Regions from separate parts of the Undibacterium sp. YM2 genome, predicted to be linked through region 1. Evidence: riboswitches for the same ligand, from Rfam matches in the RefSeq annotation. Region 1 holds a riboswitch; the other holds the start of a gene.
The links. A riboswitch is a leader RNA that binds a small molecule or an ion and turns the genes downstream of it on or off. The one in region 1 is predicted to bind cyclic di-GMP.
Positions count from the first base shown of each region.

Region 2: linked by a shared signal. The riboswitch ahead of UNDYM_RS26890 (response regulator) and the one ahead of UNDYM_RS17465 (S53 family peptidase) in region 1 are both predicted to bind cyclic di-GMP.

Region 1 is NZ_AP018441.1:3,875,056-3,879,476, reverse strand. It holds gene UNDYM_RS17465 (S53 family peptidase) at 1-2,618, opposite strand, end outside; cyclic di-GMP riboswitch class I at 2,866-2,952, opposite strand; gene UNDYM_RS17460 (hypothetical protein) at 3,219-3,887, shown strand; gene UNDYM_RS17455 (hypothetical protein) at 4,076-4,421, shown strand, end outside.
Region 2 is NZ_AP018441.1:5,844,599-5,849,019, reverse strand. It holds gene UNDYM_RS26900 (acetyl/propionyl/methylcrotonyl-CoA carboxylase subunit alpha) at 1-735, shown strand, start outside; gene UNDYM_RS26895 (pyridoxine 5'-phosphate synthase) at 937-1,665, shown strand; cyclic di-GMP riboswitch class I at 1,830-1,914, shown strand; gene UNDYM_RS26890 (response regulator) at 1,953-2,861, shown strand; gene UNDYM_RS26885 (PleD family two-component system response regulator) at 2,937-3,302, shown strand; gene UNDYM_RS26880 (chemotaxis protein CheW) at 3,345-3,896, shown strand; gene UNDYM_RS26875 (methyl-accepting chemotaxis protein) at 3,972-4,421, shown strand, end outside.

The DNA.
Region 1 (4,421 bases):
ACAGGGCTTGCCCAGCTGGTTGCAATGCTTAGTCCACTCATGGAAAATCCTAGGCCCAGAGGAGCGCCCGTGATCGAGATGGAAATCGAGGTCGCGCCGGGTGCATTGATCGTGATGCTACCCGTTAGCGCCTTGCCTGCAGTGCCTGTCATTGCCGGTGCGCTGATACTCAAGCCAGATGCCACAACGCTGATGCTGATGACCGCCTGACCGCTCAAGCCAGTCTTGCTGTCTTTCGCAAGCACTGTGACAGCATAATTTCCTGCAACAGGACTAGCCCAGTTGATAATGCCAGCACTGCTGATAGTCAGTCCGGCAGGTGCGCCAGTCAGTGTATAGGTGACTGGATTCGAGGCTTTGACTGCTACGGTGTAGGATAGTGCAGTACCAACGGTTCCATTGACCGTCGCCGCAGTTACTGCAGGCGCAGGTTGCTGAGCAATCACGACGGTATACACAGCTTTGCCTGTCAAGCCTGTCTTGCTGTCCGTTGCATTGATGGTGACTGAATACGTGCCAAGAACAGGAGAAGCCCAGCTTACAGTTCCTGTTGACCCCATAGTCATTCCAGCAGGTGCACCAGTCAGGCTAAAAGTCATTGCGTTGCCAGACGTTGCGGTTACATTAAAAGTCAGTGCGGTTGCTGCTACTCCATTGATCGTTGCTGCAGTGACGACTGGAGGTGTTGCAGCAGCAATCACAACGGTATAGACAGCCTTGCTGCTCAATCCGGTCTTTGCATCGAGTGCAGTTGCCGTCACTGAATAGGTTCCTGCAACTGGCGTTGGCCAGGTCGCAGCGCCCGCAGAAGTAGCAGTCATACCGCTTGGTGCACCAGTGATGCTATAGGTCAGCGGATTGGTAGACGTTGCCGTTATATTGAAGGAAAGCGCCGTGCCTGCTTTTCCATTGATGGTGGTGGCAGAAATAGCTGGTGGCACAGGGGCAGAAATAACGATTGTATAAGTGCCTTTACCGCTCAGCCCCGTTTTTGCATCCAGCGCAGTAACGACCACCGTGTATGTACCTGCTACAGGCGTGGCCCAGCTAACAATGCCGCTGCTGCTGATGCTCAAGCCTGCCGGGTTGCCGCTCAAGGTATAGGTGAGGGGATTAGCTGCTGTTGCAGATACGGTAAAACTCAATGCCGTGCCAACTTGCCCGCTGATGCTTGCCGAAGTTACGGTTGGCGGTGTTGCAATGACTGTGCCGCCGAGTGTACTTAACAAGCTGGTGACATTGGGCGTGCCAAGGCCGGTCAGTTGGTCATGCCCGGTTTTGGCAACGCAACTTGCGCAAGTGCCATTGCTGCCTTTCGCAACATCGGCAAAACTGCTGGCATAGCTGCCAGGAGTTGTCGCAATTTTGTTATACAGGACAGCATGCGGTGCACCCAGAACTGGTTTGCCAGCCTGCGCCAAAGTCGCGTTGGCGATCGCAATCACCCCGGCCCATTGGGGCGTGGACAGGCTGGTGCCGCCTGCACTGACCCAGTTTACAACACTGCTTCCTGGTGTCATGACGGCGACGTACTGGCCAGTGTTCGGGTCAGCGTTCATGGAGACGTCAGCGACCGTCCTGCGGGCAGGTGTACCCACACCCGGCACTGTATTGTTCTGATAGCTTGGTGTCGCCGTGTATGCACTTACTCCACCTCCAGTATTGGACCAGGCCACCTCCGTGCGTGTTGTACCTGAGTAGGTGAGACTGGTGCCACCAACGGCAACAACATTGGGAGAAACTGCAGGCCATTCAACGGCTGGCCCGTTATCGCCGGTTGCAGCCAGATAGGTCATTTTGGCGGTAGTGAATGTACTTTCCACCCCAGCTGTCCAGCTTCCTTCATTTGCACCGAAGCTCATGGATACTATGCCTGGCCCCATGGCGTTGGCCAGCTTGATTCCACCTATCATGTTGCTCATAGAAGAATCAGCAGCTTCAATCAGAATGATACGGGCCAATGGCGCTGTGGCATGTGCCCATTGCACGTCTAGCGCAATTTCCGTCGCCCAGCCAGAGTTGAATGCTGGTGTGGTGCTGGTCATTCCACCAGCACTGGTGCTGTACACGACAGAAAATTCACAAACATTGCTTGACGCTGCAGGCAATGGCAAAGCTGTACCTGCAGGAATGCTTTTTACTGTGCATGCGGGAAGACCAAACTTTTGATTAAAGGCGTTCAGTTCTGCAACGATATTGGGATCGTGATTTGCGTTCACAATATAAATCGTCTGACCTGCACCAAGCTGTGCAGCCTGGCTTGCAGTCAACCCACTGGTACTGGCAGGGAGCGCAGGGAGACTATACGCAGCGCGGATTTGCGCAGGCGTATAGGTAGAAACGACAGAGGTGCCTGCCATAGGCTGTGCGTTTTCACCTGCAGGTGGCGGCGCCAACTGTGGTCGTGGCAAGGAACGAATTGCACCGACAGTCAAACCGCGCCCACGCACTGCTTGCAGTTCTCGCGGTATGCTCAGAGCCGCTGCTGGAATGTGGGCCGACCTGCTACTGTCAGTCGCATCAATATCCGTCGGTGGATCAAGCAAAACCGGAGCCAGATGAAAGGTCGGTTGTGTCGCCTGTGCAGCCACATCAGGCGGCAACACAGGGACAGTCATATCCAGTGTTGTCGTTCCTGTTGCGACTTCTTGAGGAGGTAACGCAATGTTGGATTGGCTGATTTGCTGACTGTCTCCACCGCAAGCGCTGAGGAGACTTGCACTGATCAGCAAGCTAGACAAGCCAAGCAGCCTGGGTATGTTGAAGAGCAATTTTTTTTCGATGATCACAAATGCACTCCGATATAAGCAGAGGGCGGTGATTCGACGAATAATAGTATCGTGCCAAAAATAAGCAGACACCATCACCGGCAACCCCGCTACCATGGCGCTGATGCGCTTTAGGCCGGTGGCTTTGCGTCCCCATTTTTCAACGGGTTTGCCCTCAAGTTTTAGAAATTGAAATTACAGATTCAGGGTATAAATATTTCGAATTAAATGGAAGAAAAAAAATGTCAAGGATTGTTGAAATCATGTAGCGAAAACAAGCTTGGCTTTCACTTTGATAACAGAAACTGCAAATAGTTGTTTTGCTGGTTTTTGAATAAAACAAAAGTGTTAAATTGTAAAACCATTTCCACTATTCATCTCATCATGGCAGCATCGCTGGCCTGGATTCGTATCCGTTTTTTTATCTGAATTGAACATAACAAATTACACATGAAACTTTCTTCAACAATTTCCCGCACTGGTTTTCTGCTCGGTCTGGCACTCACTTGCGCAAGTTCGCAGGCTGCAAAAATCAGCCTGGACGATTGCGACTTGATTACCGCAAAACCCTTGCGCGCCGATTTCAAGGACTGGCTGGTAAAGAACCGCAAACTCGCTGCTGAGGGCAATGTGGAGGCACAAACCTATGTCGCCGCTGAAGCAAATAACCGCCTGGCCTGCCTGGAAGAGAAAATCACTGAAAAGTCGGGCTGGTCAGTGACCATGAGCGGTGGTGATGGCGCAAGTGAAACGACATCCAATCCCGGTATCCCGAACATCAAAAAAAATGCTGATGCCTACGCCGCATTGAAAGATGCTGTCAAATACACTCATCAGGCCGGAGCGAATGATCCTGCTTATCGCAGCATGTCGGCTCAACTGGTACTGCGCTATCAAACGGTATTGCCTGAAGCGCTGGAAACTGCCTACGAAGATGTGGCTGGTGCCCATCAACTGGAATGTGTGCTCAAGCGTCAATTCGGCAAGCGTGATGCGCAATATGCCTGTATGTCAAACAGATCCACCTTGGCGCAATTGACAACAAAAGTTCCAGCCGAACGCCGCGCTGTTCTTGATCAAAAAGCACAACAATGGGCTGCAGAATTTCCTGTCAAGTAAGTTGCAAATAGATATTTTTGATGCGTTTTTATTTGCTATTCCATGAGGGAATGTTGGTTAGCGTACAGAAGCTTTGCAAGCGCTCAGCCAGAATATTTACGACAGAAGTCAACAGATGTGCCGCTCAAGCGTTATAGGTGTAAGCACAGGATATGCTCCTGTGAGCAGTATCAAATAAGGAGTTAGAAATGAAAACCATGACATGCAGAAAGATAATGCTCGCAGGCGCAGCCTGTGCCGCACTATTCATGACAGGTCAGAGTCAGGCGCAGGATGTGGGTGTGTCTATGCAATTCGGGCAACCAGGTTTCTATGGTCGGGTAGATATTGGTAATTTCCCTCAGCCACAGGTCATTTATACTGAGCCACGCATAGTGCAGAGGGTGAATGTGGTCCAGCAACCGATGTATCTGGTGGTGCCACCAGGCCATAGAAATAAATGGGAAAAACATTGCTATCGCTACAATGCCTGCAATCGCCCCGTGTATTTTGTACAGGAAAACTGGTACAACACCCAGGTAGTGCCTCGTTACC
Region 2 (4,421 bases), 2.0 Mb from region 1:
GTCGGCCTGAGCAGCAATATCGCTTTCCTGTCACGCCTGGTCACCAGTACGGCTTTTTCTGGTCCTGATCTGGATACTGGCCTGATAGAACGTAATCAGGCAGAGCTGTTCCCTGCACCGGTAGCCGCCAACCTGACGATGCTGGCGCTGGCGGTTGTGTCACTGCTGAATTCAGAAAAATCTACAAAGGGTAGTAACAGCGACCCATGGCAATCCAGCCACGGCTGGCGCATGAATAGCCTCATGCAACGAAGCCTGCAATTCACGGAAGAAGAGCAGACGCATGATGTGCAGGTGACTTATCTGGCTGATGGCTGGCAAGTGCAGGCCGGTGCGGCAACAGCACAAGTCAGGCTGGCACTCGCGCATGAAAATGATATCGTCATCAAAATTGCAGACCAGACCGTGGCTGCCACCGTGGTGCGCGATGGTGAGCATTTCCATGTCTTCAGCCAGGGTAAGCACACTGACCTGCATTACATAGATGCGCTGGCGCATGCCGGTGAAGCCGAGGCTGAAGCTGGCCGCCTGACAGCGCCCATGCCAGGCAAGATCGTTGCCGTGCTCGTCAACAAGGCACAGGAAGTGAAGAAGGGCGATGCCCTGCTGATCATGGAAGCGATGAAGATGGAGCACACGATCTCTGCACCGCATGATGGTGTCATTGATGAAGTCTTGTATGCGATTGGTGATCAGGTGACTGAAGGGGCGCAGTTGCTGGCTTTCCAGCAGTGATCACTCACAACTGCTAAGTTTTAGACTGTAAAGCCAGCACCGATGTGCTGGCTTTTTTATAGATTAGCAAAAAAACAGATGCACCAGTAAATCACCCTGCTGTGTTACTTGTACAAACACGCAAGCAAGTCCATGATGAATACCTGAACAGAAAATTGTTCCAGCATTTTTTCATTACCTTGCCCAGACTTTGGAATCACCATGACCGCACTCTCCATCAACATCAACAAAATCGCCTTGCTGCGTAATTCACGTGGCCGTAATTATCCTGATGTGCAAGCCTTTGCTGCGCGCTGCCTGGACCTCGGTGCACATGGCATTACCCTGCATCCGCGTCAGGATCAAAGGCATGCGCGGTATAGCGATGTGGAAACTCTGGGTGTGCTGTGTCAGGCGCGTGGCGTGGAATTGAATGTAGAGGGTTATCCGGCACCAGAATTCCTCGACGTCGTGAAGCGCAACAAGCCTGCGCAATGCACGCTGGTGCCGGATGCTCCGGATCAGCTGACTTCTGACCATGGCTGGGACTTGCGCAAGGATGCTGAATTCTTGCGCCCCGTGCTGGCTGAACTCAGGGCGCTGGGCATACGCAGCAGCCTGTTTATTGATTACGACAACCAAGACATGCATCTGGCCAAAGAACTCGGTGCCGACCGTGTCGAGTTATATACAGAGCCCTATGCAGAGCACTTTGGCACAGCAAAAGGTGAACAGATATTGCAAGGCTTTGCCGCTGCCGCCAAACGTGCCCAGGATGCAGGTCTGGGCGTCAATGCCGGGCATGATCTGAACCTGGACAACCTGGCCAGGTTCCTGACCATACCCGGCATACTCGAAGTATCCATAGGCCATGCAGTCATCGTCGAATGCCTGGAGCAGGGCATGGTTGAGGTGCTGACAAAGTATGCAAAAATTTGCCAGCGCGGCTGAAATTTGTACCTTTTGCAAGAAAAAAGAAAAGCAAAAAAATGTTAACTTTTTCCTTGAAGCCTGCAAATTCTTGAACTACATTGGGGTAACGGTGCTTCACACGAAGCACTGTGGCTGATGTTCTTCACTATGTACAAGAGATAATCCATAGTGAGAATGTGAGCGTTGTTTAAAGGCAAACCACCCGAAAGCGTGGGACGCAAAACTACAGGGCCCTCGCTAAACACGGCAGGGCAGCCAGGTACCGTATTCCGCATTGGCGGTTTTTCGTTAAGAGGCATGTGCTCATGAACAGCATCTCTACGGCGCTCCCCTGCGCTTCTAAAAAAATTCTGATTAGTGTATTCGGTTTGTCTGAGTATGAATTGCGTTTGGTGCGCAGCGTGCTTAGCCTGACCATGGCGAGCGGACGCAGGCATTCCTATGCCTTGTTCGATGCCAGCCAGGCTGGTGACCCGGATATTGTCATACTCGATCCGGATAATAGCCAGGCCAGGGCAGCTTTACAGGAGCTTATAGAAACACGCAGTATCCCCGAACCTGCAACGGTATTCATTTCCAATGCAGGCAAGGCACAGCCTGGCAAATATCATTTATTGCATCCTCTGGTTCCTACCAAGATGTTGGCCTTGCTGGACCAGGTAGCAGATGAACTGGAAAAGGTGTTGCCTGCAACATCTCCTGTCAGTGCAGCAGTTGCCCAGAAAGCAGAAATGGACAAAGCAGCTAATGTGCAGCCCCTGCTGCAAAAAAGCCCCTCAGCCTCGGTCTTGCAGGGTGGTCACCGTGCCCTGATCGTGGATGACAGCCCCACTGCCAGAATCAAGATAGACCTTGAATTGCGCTCCATGAAAATCGCCTCTGACTGCGCTGAGACAGGCGAGCAAGCCCTGCAGATGCTGGAAAAGAAAAACTACGACATCATCTTCCTCGACATTGTCATGCCCGGTGCGGATGGCTATGAAATCTGCAAGATCATACGCCGCCATCCGCAAACCAAGCGTACACCTGTGGTCATGCTGACCAGCAAGTCCTCCCCCTTTGACCGTATACGTGGCTCCATCTCGGGTTGCAATAGTTATCTGACCAAGCCGGTTGAGCATCTGAAATTTCGTGCAGTTGTAGAAAAGACCCTGAGCACTGTGGATGAGAGCACAGGTCTGGACAAGAGCCACGGACTGGCCATGGGAACCTGAAGCCAGTCTGCATCAGCATCCTTACCTATGCCCTGGGGAGCAGGGCGCTTGATTGATCTATACATGGAGTACATCATGAGCATGAAAAAAGCCCTCGTTGTTGACGATTCCGCTACTGAACTGGCCAATATCAAAGCCATCCTGACGGATGCTGGCTATATGGTGGTCACGGCTTCCAGTGGCAAGGATTCCCTGGAAAAAGCCAAGGCAGAAAAACCATCCATCATTTTCCTCGACATCGTCATGCCTGAGATGGATGGTTATGAAGCCTGTCGCAGCCTGACCCAGGACCCTGCCACCAAGGGCATACCCATCGTCTTTGTCAGCAGCAAATCGCAAAAGGCCGACAAGATCTGGGGTCAGTTGCAAGGTGCCAAAGGCTATGTCGCCAAGCCTTATACCGCTGATCAGATCATAGAGCAGCTCAAGATCGCTGCCTGACACCTGATTTCCGATCGCTGCCAACTCACGCAGGGAGCTGCCATGAGTCTGATTACATCCGGCAATACAGCGCAATCCAAAGAATGGCTGCCGCCCAGCGTTGCGCTGGAACGCTTTACTCCTCCGGGTGATTTGCTGTGGAGCGATGTAGCACCGCTCATGGAAAGAAAGCGCTATGGTTATCGTGTTGCTTCGCTGAACCTGCTGATCAGGGCCGAAACAGGCAGTGAAGTCATACGACCCCAGGCAGTCGCTCCCCTGCCTGGGGCCCCGGCATTCCTGCTGGGGCTGATCAACCTGCGCGGCAATCTGGTACCCATTTTTGATCTGGGACTGGTACTCAGTGGCCGCAGGTCAGAAGTCACGCCGACAAAATTGTTCCTGATACTGGACAAGGCAGAAAACGCCGTTGGCATGCTGATAGACAGTTATCCGCAACCGCTGACCGAATTGCGCACCATTACCCAGATGCCGCAATTGCCAGCCACGCTGGAGGCTTATGTGCCAGCCGCTTTCGTCAAGGATGACAAGGTCTGGCTGGACTTCAATCATGAAAGTTTTTTCGAAAAACTCAGCCGTAGTACGGATACCTGACGCAATACCTGGCTGATTCCCTTCTGTTGATCTGACAAAGCAGTCTTTGTTGATGTTTTTCTTGTGGAGAGCAAAATGAAATTACGTACTCCGAATATTGGTATCCGGCTCAGTCTGGGATTTACAGCGGTGCTCTTGCTGCTGGCGGTAACGGCCTGGCTGGCCCTGTCCAACCTGAAGAGCATCAATGATGGTACCCACCGCATTGTGGATGGTAGCTATCCTAAAGTTGTGCTGGCCTACAAGATGCTTGGTAACGTTAATGCCAATGCGCGTTCCATGCGTAATATGCTGCTCCTGAACGATCAATCGGCAGTGGAAAAAGAACAGCAACTGATTTTGTCACGCAGACAGAACCAGGAAGAAAACATCGCCGGTTTTGAAAAATTGATTGCCAGCGATGAAGAAAAAGGCATCTTCCAGACAGCGACTGAAGCACGTACTAAATATGGTACTTCGCAAAGGGAATTCATGCGCCTGGCGACTGAAGGTAAAAAGACTGAAGCCACAGCCTGGCTGCTTGGC